3 regions of the Williamsia sp. Y853 genome follow, and region 3 is predicted to be linked to each of the others. Evidence: predicted binding sites of a transcription regulator. Region 3 holds the regulator's gene; each other region holds the start of a gene.

Region 1 (7,038 bases), on a different contig from region 3:
CGCAGAAGGCTGCCGGGTGGTGCAGCTTGAGCCACGACGAATAGAAGACCAGGGAGGCGAAACTCTGCGAATGGCTCTCGGGGAAACCGAAATTGGCAAAGGCAGCCATCTTCTCGAAGATGCGATCGGCCACCTCCCCGGTGATCCCGTGTAGGTCTTCCATGCCCTGGTAGAACCGGCTGCGCAGTCGATCCATCTTCTCCGGTGATCGTTTCGACCCCATCGCCCGCCGCAGCTGATCGGCCTCGGCGGCGCTGAAGCCGGCAACATCGACCGCCAACTGCATGAGTTGTTCCTGGAACAGCGGTACCCCGAGGGTCCGCTTGAGTGCCTGCTCCATCGAGGGATGCTCACTAGTCGGTTCTTCCAGACCATTGCGACGACGAATGTAGGGATGCACCGACCCACCCTGGATCGGACCCGGCCGGATCAGCGCCACCTCGACCACCAGATCGTAGAACGTGCGGGGTTTGAGCCGTGGCAGTGTGGCCATCTGAGCTCTCGACTCCACCTGGAACACCCCGACGGTGTCGGCGCGGCAGAGCATGTCGTACACCGCCTTTTCGGTGAGGTCGATCTTTGCCAGGTCGACGTGGATGTCGCGATGCTCGGCCAGGAAGTCGATGGCGTAATGGATGGCCGAGAGCATGCCAAGACCCAGCAGGTCGAACTTCACCAGACCGATTGCGGCACAATCATCTTTGTCCCACTGCAGCACACTACGACCGGGCATCCGCGCCCATTCGGTGGGACACACGTCGGCGATCGGTCGATCGCAGATGACCATGCCACCGGAGTGGATGCCCAGATGCCTTGGCATGCCGTTGATCTGCTCGGCCAGATCGAGCACGTCGTCGGGGATGTCGGTCTCGACAGATTGGGCAGCGCCATACCGGTGCACCTGCTTGCTCCAGGCATCCTGCTGACCCACCGAGTATCCGAGGGCACGAGCCATGTCGCGTACCGACGACTTACCGCGGTAGGTGATCACATTCGCCACCTGGGCCGCGTTCTGCCTGCCGTAGCGCCGGTAGACGTACTGGATGGCCTCTTCGCGCCGATCCGATTCGATGTCGACATCGATGTCCGGTGGGCCGTCCCGGGCCGGGGACAGGAACCGCTCGAACAGCAAGCCGTTGCTCACCGCATCCACGGCGGTGACACCGAGGGCATAACAGACCGCCGAGTTCGCGGCGCTACCTCGACCCTGACACAGGATGTTGTTGGCACGACAGAACGAGACGATGTCGTGCACCACCAGGAAGTAACCCGGGAAGCCCAGTGAGTCAATAACATTCAGTTCGTGTTCGATCTGCTGGTACGCCTTGGGATGCTCCTGCGGGGTGCCATACCGCTCCACTGCCCCCCGCGCGGTGAGCTCACGCAACCACGAACTCTCCGTATACCCTTGCGGCACATCAAAAGGCGGCAGCTGCGGCGCGATCAGATGCAGCCCGAATGCCAGGTCCTTGGCCAGCATGACGGCATTGTCGAGGGACTCCGGATGTGCGGCGAGCAACCGCGCCATCTCATCCCCGCTGCGCAGATGCGCGCCACCGAGTGGACCGAGCCACCCGTCCATCTCGTCGAGGCTGCGCCGCGCCCGCACCGCAGCCATCGCCATCGCCAGACGCCGACGCTCCGGCGCCGCGAAGTGCGCGCCCGTGGTCGCGATGGTCTGTACCCGATTCCGGTGGGCGATCTGCGCGAGGGCGGCATTGCGCTCATCGTCTTCGGGAACACCGTGGGCGGTCAGTTCCATCACCACGTTGTCGCGGCCGAACCTGCCAACCAGATCACGCAGCGCCTTCTCGGCAGCCGAGGGACCACCCGCCTCCAGTGCGCGACGCACGTCGCCCTTACGGCAACCGGTCAGGATCAGCCAATGTCCTTGCGCCGCCTGTGCCAGCGTGTCGATGTCGAAGCGCAGCAAGCCCTTCTCCCCGGCCGCCATGTGTCCGTCGGCCAGTTGACGCGACAGGCGGCGGTACCCCTCCTGCCCCCGGGCCAGGACGAGCAGGTGAGAACCACTCGGATCGGCGATCCCGGTCCGCGACGAGTCGTGTTCCAGTGACAACTCGGATCCGAAGATGGTGGGCAGTTCCCATTCCCGGGCGGCCTCGGCAAACCGCACCACCCCGTAGAAGCCGTTGTGATCGGTGATCGCCAGCGCCTCGAGTCCCAGCCGGTAGGCCTCCTGCGCCATCTCTTCCGGACTACTGGCACCGTCGAGAAAACTGTACGAGGTATGGGCATGCAATTCGGCATACGGAGTGGCAGAAACACCCCTGCTGAGCGCTCCGGCCTCATAGGGTTCGCGTTTGCGGGACCAGGCCGGACTATCACTGCCATCACCGGCAAATGTCTCACCGGACCGGCCACCGTCGGACGGTCGACCGGACAGTACGCGCTCCATCTCCGACCAGGTCGGAGGGCCATTGTGCCAGCCCATAACCCATGGTATCGAACATAGTTTCGATCAACAAGTCGCCCTCACACCTCGACCTGGGTCGATGGCGGTGAACTACCTCGGTGCCGCGAATCCGACTCTGGCATTGTTGCCTCACATGACGGAACGCATCACAGCTCGCCGGGTCGAGCCCGATCGGGGCAGTCGGATACTGACCGCGACATCGGCGATCGACACCCCGTTCCTCGCGGTCGACGAGCAGGTGCTCGACGCGAACATCGCCCACATGTCGGCCTTTGCGGCCACGGCCGGACTCCGATTGCGTCCCCACGCGAAGACGCACAAGTCACACATCCTGGGGCAACGCCAATTGGACCACGGTGCAACAGGTCTGACAGTTGCCACCATCGCGGAGGCGGAATCCTTTGCCGACGGCGGCTTCTCGGACCTCTTCATCGCCTATCCACTGTGGCTGACCGAGAACAAGGCCGCACGACTGCGTGCGGTGATGGAGCGGGCGCGGGTGCTGCTCGCGGTCGATTCGGTTGCCGGCGCACGGCAACTCGCAGCGCACCTCCCCGAAGCCTCGGTAATGGTCGAGGTCGATTCGGGGCATCACCGCACCGGTGTCGCCCCGGAGCTGGTCGGCGATGTGGGAGCAGGCGCGGTCGAGGCGGGCCTACAGGTGCTCGGGATCTTCACGTTTCCCGGACACAGCTACCGACCCGGTGGCCCGTCCGATGCCGCCGGGTCCGAATCGCGAGCCCTGGCAATGGCCGCCGAATCACTGCGCAGTCGCCAGATCGACCCGGTGATCCGCAGCGGCGGTTCCACGCCTTCGGTATCCGATGCCGATCCCACGGTCCTCACCGAGATCCGGCCGGGCGTCTATGTCTTCAACGACGCGCAGCAGGTCGAACTCGGGGTCGCTACCATGGCCGATGTGGCATTGACGGCAATCGGCACCGTGGTGCACCGCAACGGAGCAAAAGCCGTCGTCGACGTCGGGAGCAAAGTCCTCGGGGCAGACCAGCCGGCCTGGATCAGCGGTGGTGGACGGCTTCCCGACGAACCCGAGGCGCGCGTCACCGCACTCTCCGAGCATCACGCAACCATCGATTTCTCGAACGCCTCGCGCACCCCGGAACCGGGGATGCGGGTCCGGATCGCCCCCAATCATGTGTGCACCGCCGTCAATCTCGCCGATGCGCTGGTCGTGGTCGGCGCGGATGACGTGGTGACGCACTGGCCCGTCACCGCCCGTGGAGCCAACACGTGAAGCGACTCGGAACCACGGCTTTGGCCGCCCTGATACTGGCCGTGTCCGCGTGCGCCCCGGACGAACAACCCGAGGTGACACTGGAATTGACCGCCGCTCCCGACATCGAGTTCGAGGAGATCGGCGTCGACGAGGTCCGCGATACGGCAACCGAATTGGTCAGGTCCACCAGCGATCTGGGGGTCGACATGATTCACAGCGCCCAGTCTGCTGCCGAACAGCAGGCCGCCAATGCGGTGGTGTCCCCCTGGGGGGCCATGGTCACGCTGCAGATGGTGCGGGCCGGCGCCGGTGGCAACACCGCTGCCGAACTCGATTCCGTACTGGGTGTCCCCGATACCGACGCCGTGGCAGCACTGATCGGTCAGCTCGACCAGGTTTCGGGTGATCCCGGCACCGTCGACCGGAAGAACCCACCGTCACCTCCGGTGTTCCACCAGGCATCGGGGATCTTCATCGACGACTCCCTCGAGGTCGGTGCCGACTACCTCGAAGTGCTCGGACGCAGCTTCGGCACCGGCGTCTACCCGGTCGACTTCTCGGTGCCGCAGACCGAATCAGCACTCAACCAGTGGATTTCGGTCAACACCGGTGGCGAGATCTCACAAACCCCTACCGAGTACAGCACCGAAACCGTGATCAGTCTGCTGTCCACCGTCTTCCTCGCCGGCGCTTGGCAGCAACCCTTTTCACCGGACTCCACGACCTCCGCGGAGTTCACCACCACCGGCGGTTCAGTGTCGAAGGTCGCCACGATGAACAAGACCTTGACCGTGCCGCTGCGTCGCGGCCCCGGATGGACCGCGATCGGGCTGCCGTACTCACAGAACCTGGCCATGCAGGTCTTGTTGCCGGACAACGGGTCCACACCGGAAGATCTACTGGGCTCGACCGCCCTGACCGATGCGAACACCGCGCTGCGGTCCGGACCGGAGTCGTCGGTGGCGGTGAGTCTGCCCCGTTGGGACATCGCCGGTCAGGTTGATCTCAAGGCCACACTCGAAGAGCTCGGCGTCCGGGATCTGTTCACCGATGCCGCGGACCTCACCGCGATCAGCCGACAGTTGGTGGTGACCGCCGCCGCACAGAACACCTCGATCACCGTCGGCGAAAAAGGCACGGTTGCCGCATCGGCCACCCAGGTCGATGTCGGTGTCACCTCCGCACAACCGGACGACCCGGCGGAGACGTTCATCGCCGACCGGCCATTCGTCTTTCAGATCGTCGACACCTCAACCGGTTTGCCGCTGTTCCTCGGTGTGCTCAACCGTCCCGGTCAGGGTTGACGGGCACCGAGGAACAACGGACACCTGCTGCGGTCAGCCGATCGCGGCGAGCCCCTGCTCACGTATGTCGAGGGGCAGATTGTCGTTCGGGTGGCCCAGGCCCAGATGATCGCGCAGGGTGTCACCGGTGTACTCGGTGCGGAACAGGCCGCGCCGCTGCAGTTCCGGGACCACGTAGTCGACGAAGTCGTTGAAGGTGCCCGGGGTCTGGGCGGTCGACACGATGTAGCCGTCCGCTTCCCCACCGGTGAAGCCCGCTTCGATCTGGTCGGCCACGTCGGTGGCGGTACCGACGAATTGGGGCAACAGCACACCCTGGGCGTACAGCTTTCCGATGTCGCGCAACGTCAACTTGTCCCGCTGACTGAGTCGGCGGGCCACATCGAAGAGGCCCTGGGTTCCGGTGACCGTGATGTCTTCGAGCGGTGCATCGAGGTCGTATTGGGAGAAGTCGTGGTCGGTGTGGACCGACAACGTGATCAGACCTGAGATGGGATCGGCCAATTCATTGTGGAACGCCTGCTTTTCGCGGGCGATGGACTCGGTCTCACCGATGAACGGGATGAACGAGGGCAGGATCTTGACGTGATCGGGGTTGCGACCCACATTCACCACCCGTGACTTGATGTCGTCGTAGTAGGCGCGGCGACCCTCGGGTGTGGGGTCGATCTCGAAGATCGCCTCCGCCCAGCGCGCCGCGAAATCTCTACCGGTGGAGGATGATCCGGCCTGGATCAACACGGGCCGGTGCTGCGGTGATCGCGGTTGGTTCAGCGGGCCACGGGTCCGGTAGTACTCCCCGTTGTGATCAACCGTGCGAACCTTGCCGGGATCGGCCCACACGCCGCCTGCCTTGTCGGCGATCACCGCGTCCTCGTCCCAGGCCGACCACAACTTGATGGCGGTCTGGACGAACTCCTCGGCCCGGAGGTACCGCTCGTCATGGCCGAGATGCTCGTCGAGTCCGAAGTTGAACGCCTCGGCCTGGGTCAGTGAGGTGACGATGTTCCAGGCCACCCGGCCGCGGGAGATGTGATCGAGTGAACCGAAGACACGGGCCAGTTCGTAGGGGTGGAAATACGTGGTGGACTTGGTGATCGCAATACCCAGGTGCGTGGTCACGGCCGCGATACTGGCCGCCACCACCGACGGATCGAGGGCGGCGGCAGCCTGCGTGCCACGCCGCAACGGTTCGGACTGGTCGTCACCGAAACGTAGTGGCGCCGCGAGCAGGTCCGCAAAGAATGCGAAGTCGAACTTGCCGCGTTCGAGGATCCGGCCGACCCGGTGATAGTGCTCGGGTGAGAAGAACTCGGTGGTGGATCCGGGATGCCGCCACGCGGCGTGCGAGTGGGTGACGGGTGAGGCGATCAGAAATCCGCCAAGGTGCAACTCACGGCTCATGGTGTGGGGTCCTCAATCTCGGGTGTGTCATCCCATGACAGTCTCGGATGTGTCATCCCATGACAGTGCCCACCAGCTGATCCTCCAAGCATTGTCATCAGGGTGAACCAAACACCGCATTGCTCCGGTGGCCCCGCGTATCGTCTCCTATTCATATACTCCCTCAACCACCCACTTGCCCTGCTGATACAGCAGCAACAACGCTCGCGAATCTTCCAGCAAGACTTGAGCTCTCGCATACGACCCGACATGCGATCCGTCGTCGGCAGCGGACCACCACCGTTCGTCGACCGCCCACGGCCCGGCCCACCAGCTCAGCGACCAGGTCCGACGACCCCAGCACAGACTGACCGGTTCGGCACTGAAGCCACCGCGGGCCGTGACCTCGACGGGTTGATCTTCTGCGTCCAGCACCCGGACCGGTGCCATCGGCAGGATCGCCGGGGAGGGCCCCGGCAGTCGGCCCGGCCACGGCGCCGACGGATCCGATGCCGCCACCAATTCATCACCAAGCGGCACCAGCGTGATCTGCTGCCCCGGACCCCGACCACCACTGCGCACCGGGACCTTGACCCGCTCACCACCGAGCAGACCCTGCACCCGGACCAGCGCCCGGCGCACCCGCTCGGTCACCTCGCCGTCACCCCCGGTCAGACCAC
Region 2 (7,038 bases), on a different contig from region 3:
CGGTTCGGTGAGCAAACCTGGACTGCCGGTTCCGGCCCGGCGTCGCCTCTGACCATGACGTACGCGCCGGCTCAGCTGATGTGGGCGAGCTCATCTGGTCCGGCGACGGTCGCGCTCCCGACCCGAGGTCGTTGAACCAGCTGACGATGTTTGTGCAGGCGGCGTTGCGTGGCCGCGACGTGGAGGCGGCACTGGCGCGAGAGCGTGTTGGGCAGCTTCTACTGCTCGTCGAGGATCGGCTCCTCAATCCGGCGGCATTCGTTCAGGTGCTGGAAGTCAATTTTCCGGCGGAGTCGACCTATGTCGTGTCTGCCTGGCCTGGCGGCGCAGGCGCCGTCCTCGAGATGCAGGCCCCTGAGGGGATCGTGGGTGAATCGCCCGGGGTGGGGTTGATGGTCACCGCACGGTCGGACAATCTCGAGGCCGTGGCATCAGCCGTCGGTTTGCCGTGTGGATATTCAGGCGAAGTGGCACTCCCTGACCTGGGTTTGGCGATCTCTCAGGCCCGTGCGGCCCTGGATCTCGCGGTCCGGCGAGGCGCGTCTGTTGGGCCAGATAATTTGGCGCGTCTGGACAGCCTTCTCGAGCAGCAGTCGAGTATTCGTCTCAAACCCTTTGTGGACCAGCTGATTTACCCACTACTCGATGCCGACGAGAGTCGCGGAACCCAGCACATCCTGACTCTGCGGACATTCCTGGACAACGATGTATCCCTCAAGCGCACCGCGGACGAACTGTTTTTGCACCCGAACACGGTCCGCCATCGACTCTCCCGCATCCATGCTCTCATCGGGATGGATCCGAACACACTCGCCGGTCAGATCGCGCTGACGGTCGGGTTGTGGACACTGGACCGTCACGGTCGGTGATGAGCGAAGCGGCTTGTGATCATGGCACTTCAACCACCTCGCAATTCTGTAGCCGCAGTTGAAGGTCTCCTCCCGGAATCGGTGGATCGCTCTGCACTGCGTGGCTGTGGATAACGGTTTTGGTTATGCACAGGTGGCCGCTGAGTCGGTGTTCGCGCTCCTCGGCCGTGACAGCCTCGGGGACATGGGCATTCGATACTATGCATATCCGCTTCAACCCGACGACGTCGTCGCTGCGCGCCACGTTCCATATCCATACCTCTCCGATGATCCGCTGATGGACGCCTGGGGATCAGAGGCTGACCGGCCGCGGATGCTGTATCTGGACAAGGCGTGGCGTGAACTCCAGCATGTGTTCACGGTGCAGGACGGATTCCTGCGTCCACGCATCTCGTTGGAACTGGTGAAAGGCAATGTGACGCCGGTGCGTCCGCACGGTGGGCACATCGGTTTCGTGCATGTGTTGCCGCCGGAGGTGGTGGACGAGGTTGCACGGGACATCGTGCTGTTCGACCCCGTCGATGACGCAGTGATCAAGGAGGAGTTTCCATGGTCGGATGCGAACTATGTCAATGAGTTCCTGCGTCGGGCCCAGACCTTCATGATCGAATTGGCCCGCGACGGGTTGGGTCTGGTGTACACGATTCGGTGAGGTGTGGGGGGCGGGCATCAGCCCGCGACCGCAGCGCCGGTCCCGCGTCGAACTGACATTCCGAAGAAATGTACAGTTGAGTGGAACAGACTCAACTCTCTGTGTGTTACAGGTCATGAACGGGTGCAATGGCGCTCGTAGTGTATTTGTATCGATGTTCGAAGGAAGGTGACTCGTGGACAGTTTCAACCCCACCACCAAGACACAGGCCGCGTTGTCGGCCGCGATCCAGGATGCAGCCGCATCCGGAAACCCCGATGTCCGGCCTGCTCACGTGCTTGTTGGCCTTCTCGATCAGTCCGACGGGATCGCTGCGCCCCTACTCAAGGCGGTGGGCGTTGATCCTGCTCAGATTCGCACCGCGGCACAACAGCTCGTCGACCGGATGCCCAAGGCCTCTGGCGCCAGCTCGACCCCGCAGCTCAGCCGCGAGAGCATCGCGGCTATTTCGGCAGCTCAACAGCTCGCCGGTGAACTCGACGACGAGTACGTCTCGACCGAACACCTGGTTGTCGGCCTGGCCAAGGGTGACTCTGACGTCGCCAAACTTCTGTCCGGCGCCGGCGCGACCGCCCAGGCACTCCAGGATGCGTTTGTCGCAGTCCGCGGCAGCGCTCGCGTGACCTCCGCCGACCCGGAGAACACCTATCAGGCCTTGGAGAAGTACTCCACCGACCTGACCGCCGCCGCGCGTGAAGGCAAGCTGGATCCGGTCATCGGCCGCGACACCGAGATTCGTCGCGTCGTGCAGGTTCTGAGCCGCCGGACCAAGAACAACCCGGTCCTCATCGGTGAACCCGGTGTCGGTAAGACCGCGATTGTCGAAGGGCTCGCCCAGCGCATCATCGCCGGTGACGTCCCAGAGAGTCTGCGCGGCAAAACCGTTGTGTCCCTGGACATGGGCTCGATGGTCGCCGGTGCCAAGTATCGCGGCGAGTTCGAAGAGCGCCTGAAGGCCGTTCTGGAAGAGATCAAAGGCTCTGCCGGACAGGTCATCACGTTCATCGACGAGCTGCACACCATCGTGGGTGCCGGTGCCACCGGCGATTCCGCGATGGACGCAGGCAACATGATCAAGCCGATGCTCGCCCGCGGTGAGCTGCGACTGGTCGGTGCCACCACGCTCAGCGAATACCGTCAGTACATCGAGAAGGATGCGGCCCTCGAACGCCGTTTCCAGCAGGTCTACGTCGGCGAACCGTCGGTCGAAGATGCCATCGGCATCCTGCGTGGACTCAAGGAGCGGTACGAGGTGCACCACGGCGTCCGGATCACGGACTCCGCACTGGTGGCCGCCGCGACGCTGAGTGATCGCTACATCACGTCGCGGTTCCTGCCGGACAAGGCCATCGACCTTGTCGACGAGGCGGCATCTCGACTCCGTATGGAAATCGATTCGCGCCCAGTCGAAATCGATGAGGTCGAACGTATCGTTCGTCGGCTCGAAGTCGAAGAGGTCGCGCTGCAGAAGGAAACCGACGCCGCGTCGAAGATTCGTCTCGACAAGCTCCGTCAAGAGCTCGCCGACCAGCGGGAGAAGCTCAACGAGCTCTCCGCCCGCTGGCAGGGTGAGAAGAACGCCATCGACTCGGTGCGTGACCTCAAAGAACGCCTCGAAACACTTCGCGGTGAATCGGAGCGGGCCGAACGCGATGGCGATCTCGGCCGGGCAGCTGAACTGCGATACGGCACAATCCCGACCTTGGAGAAGGAACTTGCTGCCGCCGTTGAGAAGTCGGGTGCAGATCCGACCGGCGACGTGATGTTGCAGGAAGAGGTCGGACCCGACGATGTGGCAGAGGTGGTCGCTGCCTGGACCGGTATTCCGGCCGGCCGCATGCTCGAGGGTGAAACCGAGAAACTGCTTCGGATGGAAGACGAACTCGGTTCCCGGGTCATCGGCCAGAAGCTGGCCGTCGAGGCTGTGTCCGACGCGGTTCGTCGCGCTCGGGCCGGTGTCGCCGACCCGAACCGGCCACTGGGCTCGTTCCTGTTCCTCGGACCGACCGGTGTCGGTAAGACCGAGTTGGCCAAGGCTCTTGCCGAGTTCTTGTTCGACGACGAACACGCCATGGTTCGCATCGACATGAGCGAGTACGGCGAAAAGCACAGCGTGGCAAGGCTGGTGGGTGCTCCTCCCGGCTATGTCGGCTACGAGGCCGGTGGTCAGTTGACCGAAGCCGTTCGGCGTCGCCCTTATACGGTGGTGCTGTTCGACGAGGTCGAGAAGGCGCATCCGGACGTATTCGACATCCTGCTGCAGGTGCTCGACGAAGGCCGGTTGACCGACGGTCAAGGCCGCACGGTCGACTTCCGCAACACCATCTTGATCCTGACGTCCAACCTGGGAGCAGGTGGCGACAAGGACCAGGTGATGGCGGCGGTCCGGTCGGCTTTCAAGCCCGAGTTCATCAACCGACTCGACGACGTCGTGGTGTTCGACGCGCTGACGGCCGAACAGTTGGTGTCGATCGTCGACATCCAGCTCGGACAGCTGGGCAAGCGTCTGGCGCAACGCCGGCTGCAACTGGAGGTTTCCGAGGACGCCAAGAAGTGGCTCGCCACACGCGGATTCGATCCGCTTTACGGTGCTCGTCCGCTGCGCCGGTTGGTGCAGCAGGCCATCGGCGATCAGCTTGCCCGGGCTTTGCTGGCCGGCAAGATCACCGACGGCGACGTCGTCCCGGTGACCACCAGCGACGACGGCGAGACGTTGGTCGTTGGCTGACCTGGCTGACCACTTGAACAAGAACCCCTGCACCACATCGGTGCAGGGGTTCTTGCTTTTGGCGGGCACGAAGAGTGAGACTGTCGAGATCTATTCGAACATATGTTTGAATCAGTGGTGATTTTGGGCTACACTGGTGTTCAAGCGCTTCCGAAATACGTGGGATTCCGAGAAATCACTACGGCTGTTCGTATTCGTTCACAGGGGCTGGGGGGTCCGGGGTGTCAGATCAGTTCGCTATCGACATGCCCACAAATGCTGCGCTGCTCGAGCTCGATGCTGCTGTTGAGCGCATCGCCATAATGGATTTGATGCCGATCTCTGATGAGGACTGCGTGCGGGTGCTTCAGCGCATCGAAACCTCGACGCGACGGTTGCAGGCCGCTGGTTTGCCGGTATTGCGGGAAGTGACTGTGCGACGGGCATTTTCGAAGGCAGGTTTCGGCTCACCGGTGGCGATGCTCAAAAACCTGTTTCGGCTGCGGCCCGGGGCGGCCCGTCAACGGCTGGAGGCAATGGACGCTCTGACAGCATCGGTGACACCCAGTGGCGAGGTCATCGAACCGCGGTATCCGGAGACAGCGGCGGCGTTGCGGGACGGTGCGATCGATCTCGATCATGCCGCGATCGTCATGGACGTGATGGCCAAGATCCCCGCAAAGGTCGATGCGGAAAAGCGGGAGAACACCGAGGCCGCGATGGCCCAGTTGTGCCAGCGGTACACCCCGACAGAAGTGGAGCGGATCGGTGAGCGGATTGTCGAGTATCTCGATCCCGACGGCACGTTGACCGACGACGCGGACCGCGCCCGCCATCGCGGTCTGAGCCTGGGTAAGCAGTCCACGAACTTGATGTCGAAGATCACGGGTCATCTGGACCCGGTGACGCGCGCACTGCTCGACGTGATGTTGACGGTCTGGGCCGCGAAAGGGATGAACAATCCTGGTGACCCGCTGTCCCCGTCGGGTGCGGTAGATGACCCCGCCTTGGACAAAGACATCCTGCAGGCCGCTGCTGACAACGACATTCGTAGTCAGTCGCAGCGCAATCATGATGCGTTGAAGGCCGCGTTGTTGTATTTGATCGAGTCCGGGCAACTGGGCAATTCGCACCGTGGTTTGCCGGTGCAGGTGATCATCTCGATGACCAAAGATCAGCTCGACGAATCGGTGCGACCTTCACCCGGTGCAGGCGTGGTCATCGACAGCGCCGACTACGACTACGACTACGACGATGACATTGTCGAGGTCGAGGTCGAGGTACCGGGCGAGATGGTGCCATGTGGAAGTCGGAATCCGGTGCAGCCGTACGGATCAGGTGTGGCGTATACGGCAACCGGAACAATCCTGCCCATCGGTGATGCAGTGAAGCTCGCTGTGCGCAGCGATAAATCGTTGGCGATCTTCGAGAATCACTCGAACGAGATCCTGTACTTCGGGCGGGCGCGTCGGTTGGCGAGCGAGTCGCAGCGGCTGGCGATGTTTGCTGCTCATCGCGGTTGCTCGACGCCAGGATGTTCGAATCCGGCGCTGTGGGCCGAAGCGCATCACATTCGGGAATGGGTGCTCGGCGGGTTCACGGACATCGTCAACGAGGCGCCGGCATGTCCGCAGCATCACAAGCTGATCGGTCCGGGGGTCAATCAATGGCAGACGGTGATGCTCACCGAAGGGCCGGATGCGGGTCGGTGTGCGTGGATTCCGCCGGTATTCATCGATCCGGAACGCAAACCACTGGTCAATCGCGCCCATCACCCTGACGAGGCCCTCGCCGAGGCGCGGGAGTTGATGCGATCCCGCCGTCACGAGCAACTGGAGCAACGAAAGCGCGAATGTGGGGTGTCACCACCGTCCCGGCCGCATGAGTCAGACGAAGAAACCGAACCCGGGCCCGACCAGCGGGAATGAGGCTGGTCGGGCTCGAAATCCCAGGCTGCGTGCGGATCAGCGGACGAAGTCGACCTGGACTTCGGTGACCCAATCGGATTCCTTGTCAGCCATTTCGAGATAGATTTCCCGGCCCTGCCCGGTCAGGGTGAATCCCTGATCGGTGACCCAGCGGTTGAGGGTCTGATACGCCGAGTCGATCGAATCCATCGCTCCGTGATGGATCAGGGACGCGACCTCGCCGCCCGGGATCTCGAAGGTGTCGAGACCTGGAACCGATCCGGACAGGACGGGGAAGGTGGCGTGGATCCACACCGCGTCCTCGGATTCCTCGGGGGCGGGGGAGTAGTACGCCACGCTGGGGCCCACGGGGGTCTCGCGCGCGGCATGAAGTGCTTCGCCGATGCGCGGATACAGCTGTCGGATGGTCGGTCCGATGTCCTCGTTGGTGGTGCTGGCGGCCAACGCCCGCAGTCCCACATTTTTGGTCGGTGCAACGGTTTTGGTGGTGATGATGGATTCAGACATGCCTTCTTCTCCTTCGATGAGTCGGAGTCTGGCGTCCACCCGGGCGAGGCGATGCTGGTCGTGGCGGATCTGCGACTCGAGTTCCACCTGGCGCAGCCGGAACATCGCGCGCAGGTCGGAACCGGTGAGCTCGTTGTCGACGATCTGGCGCACCTCGTCGAGGCGCAGACCCAGATCCTTCAGTGCAACAATGCGGTTGAGCCGCTCGAGCTGGTTCACCTCGTAGAACCGGTAACCACTGTGTGGGTCGGTACGTGACGGTGTGAGCAGCCCGATCGAGTCGTAGTGCCGCAACATTCGGACCGATACCCGGCCGAGCTTGGCAAAATCTCCGATGGTGTTCATGGCGGTCTCCACGTTGCAACCTGACACTGT
Region 3 (7,038 bases):
AACGGCGTCCGCGATCGCGGTCCGCCCGTGTCCGACGTTGGTGAACCACAGACCGGCCGTGGAATCGATGTATTTGTTTCCGGAGGCGTCCCAGATGTAGGCGCCCTCGCCCCTGGCAACAACAAATGGTCCCGAGGCGCTCACGGCGCCCATGTCGGCAAACCCGTGCCAGAGACCGGTAGAAGAAGAAGCAGTCATGGGGTACATCATGCCTGTCCAGGTGGCGAGACGATGCCGGGACTCCGGCGACTACCATTGAGGCGATATGTCGACCGCGCCCGATCAGCCCAGCAGGCCCGCCGCGTCCGGGCAGCCCACCACATCGGGGCAGCGCCGACGCCGCGGACGTCCTTCGTCCACCAAATCCGGCTCGACCAGAACTGGATCGCGCACACCCGCCGGCCCCAGCCCCGAGGAGCTCGCACGGCGTCGCGCGCTGGTCCCGGTGCTCAAATATCCGCCGGAACTCCCGGTGTCGGCGGCGCGCGCCGAGATCGCCGCCGCGATCGAAGCGCATCAGGTTGTCGTTGTCGCCGGTGAAACCGGGTCGGGCAAGACCACGCAGCTCCCGAAGATCTGCCTGGAACTCGGCCGCGGGGTCGCGGGAAAGATCGGCCATACGCAGCCACGACGGCTCGCAGCACGGTCGGTCGCCGAACGCATCGCTGAAGAAACCGGCACCGAACTCGGCGGTGTGGTCGGCTATTCCGTCCGGTTCACCGACAAGGCGTCACGCGACACCCTGGTGAAGGTGATGACCGACGGCATCCTTCTGCGCGAACTCTCCCAGGACCGCATGCTGCGCGACTACGACACACTGATCATCGACGAGGCCCACGAACGCAGCCTCAACATCGACTTCATCCTGGGATATCTCAAACAGCTACTCCCCCGGCGTCCCGATCTGAAGGTGATCATCACCTCGGCGACCATCGAACCCGGTCGATTTGCCGATCACTTTGCCACCGAAGATCGACCCGTTCCCGTCATCGAGGTGTCCGGGCGCACCTATCCGGTCGAGATCCGTTACCGGCCACTTGTCGTCGAGGACGAGGACGAAGCCGACCTCGATCAGTTGCAGGCGATCGGCGCCGCAGTGGACGAGTTGTTCGCCGAGGGGCCCGGCGACATCCTCGTGTTCTTGCCCACCGAACGCGAGATCACCGATACCGCTGCCTCCCTCAAACACCTCGAAGCGCGTGGTGTCGAGGTGATCCCGCTGTTCGCCCGTCTGTCCGCCGCTGATCAGCACCGCGTGTTCGCCTCCCACAAGGGCCGACGGATCGTGTTGTCCACCAACGTTGCCGAGACTTCGTTGACGGTGCCGGGCATCCACTATGTGATCGACGCCGGAACCGCTCGCATGTCGCGCTATTCGACCCGCACCAAGGTTCAGAGACTGCCGATCGAGCCGATCTCGCAGGCCAGCGCCCGCCAGCGTGCCGGACGTTGTGGTCGTGTGGCCGCCGGTGTCTGCATCCGCCTCTACAGCGAAGACGACTTTCTGAGCAGGCCCGAATACACCGAGCCCGAGATCCTGCGGACCAATCTGGCCGCGGTGATCCTGAACATGACCTCGCTCGGTCTCGGCGATGTCGGCAAGTTCCCGTTTGTCGAGCCTCCCGATCCCAAGGCCATCCGCGACGGACAGCAACTTCTCGAAGAACTCGGCGCGCTCGTCCCTGCCACCCCCGACAACCCGGTACGGCAGCTGACGCCGATCGGCCGATCGCTGGCGCGGATCCCGGTGGACCCGCGTTTGGCCCGCATGCTGGTCGAGGCCGACAAGCAAGGTGTCCTGGGGCCGATGCTGGTACTCACCGCCGCACTGTCGCTACCCGATGTCCGGGAACGGCCCGCCGAACACCGGCAGGCGGCGGACGAGTCACACCGCAGATTCGCCGCAGACGGCTCCGAGTTCCTGACCCTCCTCAATCTGTGGACGTATCTCGAGGACACGCGAAAAGAGCTGTCCTCAAGCCAGTTCCGCAAACGCATGCGCCGCGAATTCCTGCACGGACTGCGCATCCGCGAGTGGCGTGATCTACATTCGCAACTCGTCCGGATCGCCCGGGATCTGGGCTGGACCGTCCCGGCGGACTTCGAGACGCCCGAATCCGATTCGGCGACGGCGGTCGCCGTCCACCAATCGGTCCTGTCGGGTCTGCTCAGCCAGATCGGCGTCCGCGAAGGAGAATCCAAAGAGTTCCTCGGGGCTCGCGGGACGAAGTTCATGATCTTCCCCGGCTCACATCTGTCGAACAAACCGCCTCGGTTCGTGATGGCGGCCGAGATCGTCGAGACCTCCCGCCTGTGGGCCCGGACCGTCGCCCGCATCGAACCCGAATGGGCCGAGCGACTGGCAGGCGATCTGGTCAAACGCCAATACAGCGAACCACATTGGTCGAGCAAACACTCTGCGGCGATGGCCTACGAAAGGGTCACGCTCTACGGCGTTCCCCTGGTCACCAGACGTCGGGTGAACTTTGGATCCATCGACCCCGAGGCAGCCCGCGAGCTGTTCATCCGCAGTGCCCTCGTCGAAGGAGACTGGCGCACCCAGCATCCGTTCTTCCATCGCAACCGGGCGTTGCTCGACGATGCCGAAGAGTCGGTGCACCGGGTCCGGCGCACCGATGTCGTGGTCGACGACGACACCCTGTTCGCGCACTACGACCGCCACGTTGGTCAAGAGGTGGTCTCGGGCAGGCACTTCGACACCTGGTGGAAAACCGCACGCAAGAAGGACCCGAACCTCCTCGATCTCGATCCCGCCGACGTTGTTTCAGGCGATCCGGCCGGTTTCCCGGACACCTGGCGCCAGGCTGATGCCACGTACGATCTCCGGTACCACTTCGAGCCCGGCGCCGAGGACGACGGCGTCAGTGTGCTGATTCCGCTGCCCCTGCTGATGCGGGCGCGGCCTTCGGGCTTCGACTGGCTGGTCCCCGGTATGCGCACCGAACTGGTCACCGAATTGATCCGCACCCTGCCGAAAACCCTTCGGCGCCAGATCGGTCCGGCGCCGGATCTGGCCTCACAAATCCTTGATGCGGTCACACCGCGTGCCAAGCCCCTGACGTCCAGCGTCGCCGCCGAACTCACCCGGCTCACCGGAGTGAGAATCGCAGCCGCCGATCTGAGGCCGACCGCACTGCCCGACCACCTGCGGATGACGTTCGTGGCGCTCAGCCCGGACGGCCAGGAGTTGGGCCACTCCAAATCGTTGACAGAGCTCCAAGAACGACTCGGCGGCAAGGCCCGCGCGGCTCTGGAGAAAGAGGCCGCGACCGAGTCGACGCCGGTGGCAACCACCTGGACAGACAAGACGTTCGGAACAATCGCGCGCTCGGTCCGCAACACTGTTGCCGGACAAGAGATCACGAGTTACCCGGCCTTGGTGCCCCGCAGAGGTGGCTTCACCGTCGCACCGATGTCGACCGAGTCCGAGCAGCGCAGCGCGATGTACAACGCCCTGATCGGACTGCTGATCAACGATGTACCTGGCCTACGGCACAACGCGACTTCTGTTCTCGGAACCGCGGAGCGGCTGGCGCTGAGCCAAAGCCCTTACCCAACCGGAGAGGCGCTGCTTGCCGATTGCGTACGAGCGGCCGTGATCGACCTGGTCCCCCCGCAGCCGGAGGTCTGGACCGCTGCCGATTACACCGCCCTGAAAAGCCATGTCGCCGGGCAGGTCACGAGCCGGGCCACGACCAAACTGCGCCAAGCCGCGGCGATCCTGACCCGGGTGGCTCCGCTGCGCACCGCCATCGCGGCCACCACGGTGGCCGACGCTGCCGACGACGTGCGGGATCAACTCGGCGATCTTGTTTTCGACGGATTCATCTCGGCCACCGGCGCCGAACACCTCCCCGAGATCCCGCGGTATCTGGATGCCGCCCTGGCCCGGCTGGAACAGCTGCCTGCCTCCGCCGCACGGGACGCCGCGTCGATGGCAGCCATCGATCGCGTAGTGGCCGCATGGACAGACCATCTGCGGATGATCCCGCCGCAGCGGCGCGATGCGGTCAGCGAGGCTGCAGGCTGGATTGTCGAGGAATTGCGCGTCGGACTGTTTGCTCAACAGCTGCGAACTGCGTACCCGATTTCAGAAAAGCGTGCCATCAAGGCAATCCGAGACTTACGGTAGCGGCGCTAGGACTTGCGGTAGTGACGCTAGGACTTGCTTGATCGGAGGTCGTCGATTTCTTTCTGGAAATCGTCCACCGAGTCGAATGACCGGTAGACAGAGGCGAACCGCAGGTATGCGACCTCGTCGAGATCGCGAAGCGGGCCGAGGATGGCCAGGCCGACCTCATTGGCCGGTACCTCCGCCGAACCTGATGCCCGCACTGCTTCTTCCACCTGCTGCGCAAGATGCTGCAATTTGTCGTCGTCGACCGAACGGCCCTGGCAGGCCCGGCGGACGCCGCGCATGACCTTCTCGCGACTGAACGGTTCCGTGACGCCGGTCCGTTTGACCACCGAGAGCACCGCGGTCTCCACCGTGGTGAAACGGCGTGCACACTGCGAACAGGCGCGGCGGCGACGGATGGCCTGCCCCTCGTCCGCCACTCGCGAATCGACTACGCGGGTGTCCTCGTTCTTGCAAAACGGGCAATGCATGCACGAATCCTCGACGGTCGACGGCCTGGGCGGAGTGACCAGACACTGTGACTCCGAGGATACCGTCCGGGATTGCAGCCCCTCCACGTCTACCTCGCGTAGACGGGCGTGACCAATGCCTGGCCCACCGACAGTGCCGAGTTGTTCATGGCGTTGAGCTCCATGATCTTCGCCACCACGGCTTCGGTCGGCATCTCGGGTGCGATGCGGGAGGCGATGGCGCCCAACGACTCCCCCGATTGGACCCGGACGACCTCGGTGCCGACGCGGGCCGGATCCGCGGACTGCTGCATGACCCCGCCGAAGAAGGTCATGAAGGCGACCACGAGCATCAGACCGACACCGGCGACCGCTGCGCCCGCCCAGGCGCGCCTGCGGGCGAAGACCATCTCGCGAGCGGTCGGTATCCGCCGCTCGGAGTTACGCGAATCGGCACACGAGACGGCCACCCGGCGCTGCGCAGGCAGACGGCGACCGGCCGGGCGTGATGTGTCCTCGGGCCGTACCGGGCGCGTGGTGCGCGTGCGGGTACCGCTCTCGGGGTGGTGAACAGGCCGAGCTGTGGCCGGCCGGATAATGGTGGTGGCTGCAGTCATGGGGTTCAGTCCTCGGTCATCGGTTCGATCCCTATTCGATCACTCGTTCGATTGAAAGAGTGTTCGATTAGTACCACGGGCCTCCGACAAAGCGCCACGCCTGATCGAACAAATGTTTGAGACTTGTGACCATTTGCACTATCTTTGTCGACATGGACCCCGCCCGACACCGCATGAACTGGAGGACCTGATGGCCGATAGAACCCAGCCCCCGACACCGGCGGACGGGACCGCGACCACTGTTGTCGCCACCGAACCACTCGCCGAGGGCTCACTGACCCCCCGCCAAAAAGCGGTTCTCGAGGTCATCCGTACCTCGGTCCGCGAGCGCGGCTACCCACCGAGCATCCGGGAGATCGGTGACGCTGTCGGCCTGACCTCGACATCGTCCGTCGCCCATCAGCTCCGCACGCTGGAACGCAAGGGTTTCCTGCAGCGCGAGAACAACCGGCCTCGCGCGGTGAACATCCAGGACACCGATCTGAATCCGGCCACAGCCGCCGGACAGGTTCAGGCACCGGACGAATCCCTGCCGACGCCGACGTTCGTCCCGGTCCTCGGCCGGATCGCGGCCGGCGGTCCGATCCTCGCCGAACAAGCTGTCGAAGACGTTTTCCCACTCCCCAAAGAGCTGGTGGGCGAAGGTTCGCTGTTCATGCTCAAGGTCGTCGGTGAATCGATGATCGACGCCGCGATCTGCGACGGCGACTGGGTGGTCGTACGCCAGCAGAATGTTGCCGACAACGGCGACATCGTGGCGGCGATGATCGACGGCGATGCCACGATCAAGACGTTCAAGCGCACCAAGGACGCCGTGTGGCTGATGCCGCACAACCCGGTGTTCGATCCCATCCCGGGTAACGATGCCGTCATCCTGGGCAAGGTCGTCACTGTGATGCGTCGGCTCTGACCTCCGAGTCGTAGGCAGATCACTCTCATACAGATCAAAGGCGGGGTGTACCGGGATATCCCGGTACACCCCGCCTTTCGAGTTCAGGGGACCACTGGGTGATCAGACCCCGAGACTACGTCCGATCACTTCCTTCATGATCTCGGTCGTCCCGCCGTAGATGGTCTGCACACGAGAGTCGAGGAATGCCTTGGCGACCGAGTATTCACGCATGTAGCCGTATCCACCGTGCAGCTGCAGACACCGGTCGACCAGGTGCACCTGATTCTCGGTGGCGTAGTACTTGGCCATCGCGGCATCCGGGACGGTCAGCTTCTTCTCGTTCAGCAGACCGATGCAGTGGTCGACGAAGACGCGGGTCGTCGTGGTCGACGTCGCCAGTTCGGCCAGCAGGAACCGGGTGTTCTGAAAGTTCCCGATCGAGCGACCAAAGGCCTTGCGGTCCTTGGTGTACTGAACGGTGGTCTCCAGCACCTGCTCCATCGCCGCCGCGGCGACAACAGCGATCGACAGGCGTTCGCGAGGCAGGTTCTGCATGAGGTAGATGAAGCCGAGGCCTTCTTCACCGAGCAGGTTCTCGGCGGGCACACGGACGTTGTCGAAACTCAGTTCGGCGGTGTCCTGCGCCTTCATGCCGACCTTGTCGAGGTTGCGGCCGCGTTCGAAGCCCTCCATGCCACGCTCGATGACCAGCAGGCTGAAACCTTTCGCGCCGGCCTCGGGGTCGGTGCGCGCGACCACGATCACCAGGTCGGCGTTGATGCCGTTGGTGATGAAGGTCTTCGATCCGTTGAGCACCCAGTGGTCGCCGTCTTTCTTGGCGTTGGTCTTGATGCCCTGCAGGTCCGAACCGGTTCCGGGCTCGGTCATGGCGATGGCGGTGATGAGCTCGCCGGAGGTGAA

What was found. The regulator LexA, encoded in region 3, represses DNA repair genes until DNA is damaged. The targets are predictions, from matches to a motif close to CGAACANNTGTTCG.
Region 1: the regulator LexA is predicted to act here: its motif matches at 2,465-2,478, upstream of AC1TPF_RS13065 (error-prone DNA polymerase).
Region 2: the regulator LexA is predicted to act here: its motif matches at 4,345-4,358, upstream of AC1TPF_RS06355 (HNH endonuclease signature motif containing protein).

The regions. Positions count from the first base shown of each region.
Region 1 covers NZ_JBXCJC010000002.1:229,619-236,656, forward strand. Annotated here, with positions in the region: gene AC1TPF_RS13065 (error-prone DNA polymerase) at 1-2,452, opposite strand, end outside; gene AC1TPF_RS13070 (alanine racemase) at 2,568-3,689, shown strand; gene AC1TPF_RS13075 (serpin family protein) at 3,686-4,975, shown strand; gene AC1TPF_RS13080 (LLM class flavin-dependent oxidoreductase) at 5,009-6,379, opposite strand; gene AC1TPF_RS13085 (DNA polymerase Y family protein) at 6,527-7,038, opposite strand, start outside.
Region 2 covers NZ_JBXCJC010000001.1:1,332,825-1,339,862, forward strand. Annotated here, with positions in the region: gene AC1TPF_RS06335 (PucR family transcriptional regulator ligand-binding domain-containing protein) at 1-135, shown strand, start outside; gene AC1TPF_RS06340 (PucR family transcriptional regulator) at 81-869, shown strand; gene AC1TPF_RS06345 (hypothetical protein) at 1,054-1,521, shown strand; gene clpB (ATP-dependent chaperone ClpB) at 1,697-4,249, shown strand; gene AC1TPF_RS06355 (HNH endonuclease signature motif containing protein) at 4,495-6,156, shown strand; gene AC1TPF_RS06360 (MerR family transcriptional regulator) at 6,193-7,008, opposite strand.
Region 3 covers NZ_JBXCJC010000003.1:246,440-253,477, reverse strand. Annotated here, with positions in the region: gene AC1TPF_RS17330 (aminotransferase family protein) at 1-198, opposite strand, end outside; gene hrpA (ATP-dependent RNA helicase HrpA) at 266-4,153, shown strand; gene nrdR (transcriptional regulator NrdR) at 4,180-4,629, opposite strand; gene AC1TPF_RS17315 (LysM peptidoglycan-binding domain-containing protein) at 4,719-5,225, opposite strand; gene lexA (transcriptional repressor LexA) at 5,416-6,135, shown strand; gene AC1TPF_RS17305 (acyl-CoA dehydrogenase family protein) at 6,238-7,038, opposite strand, start outside.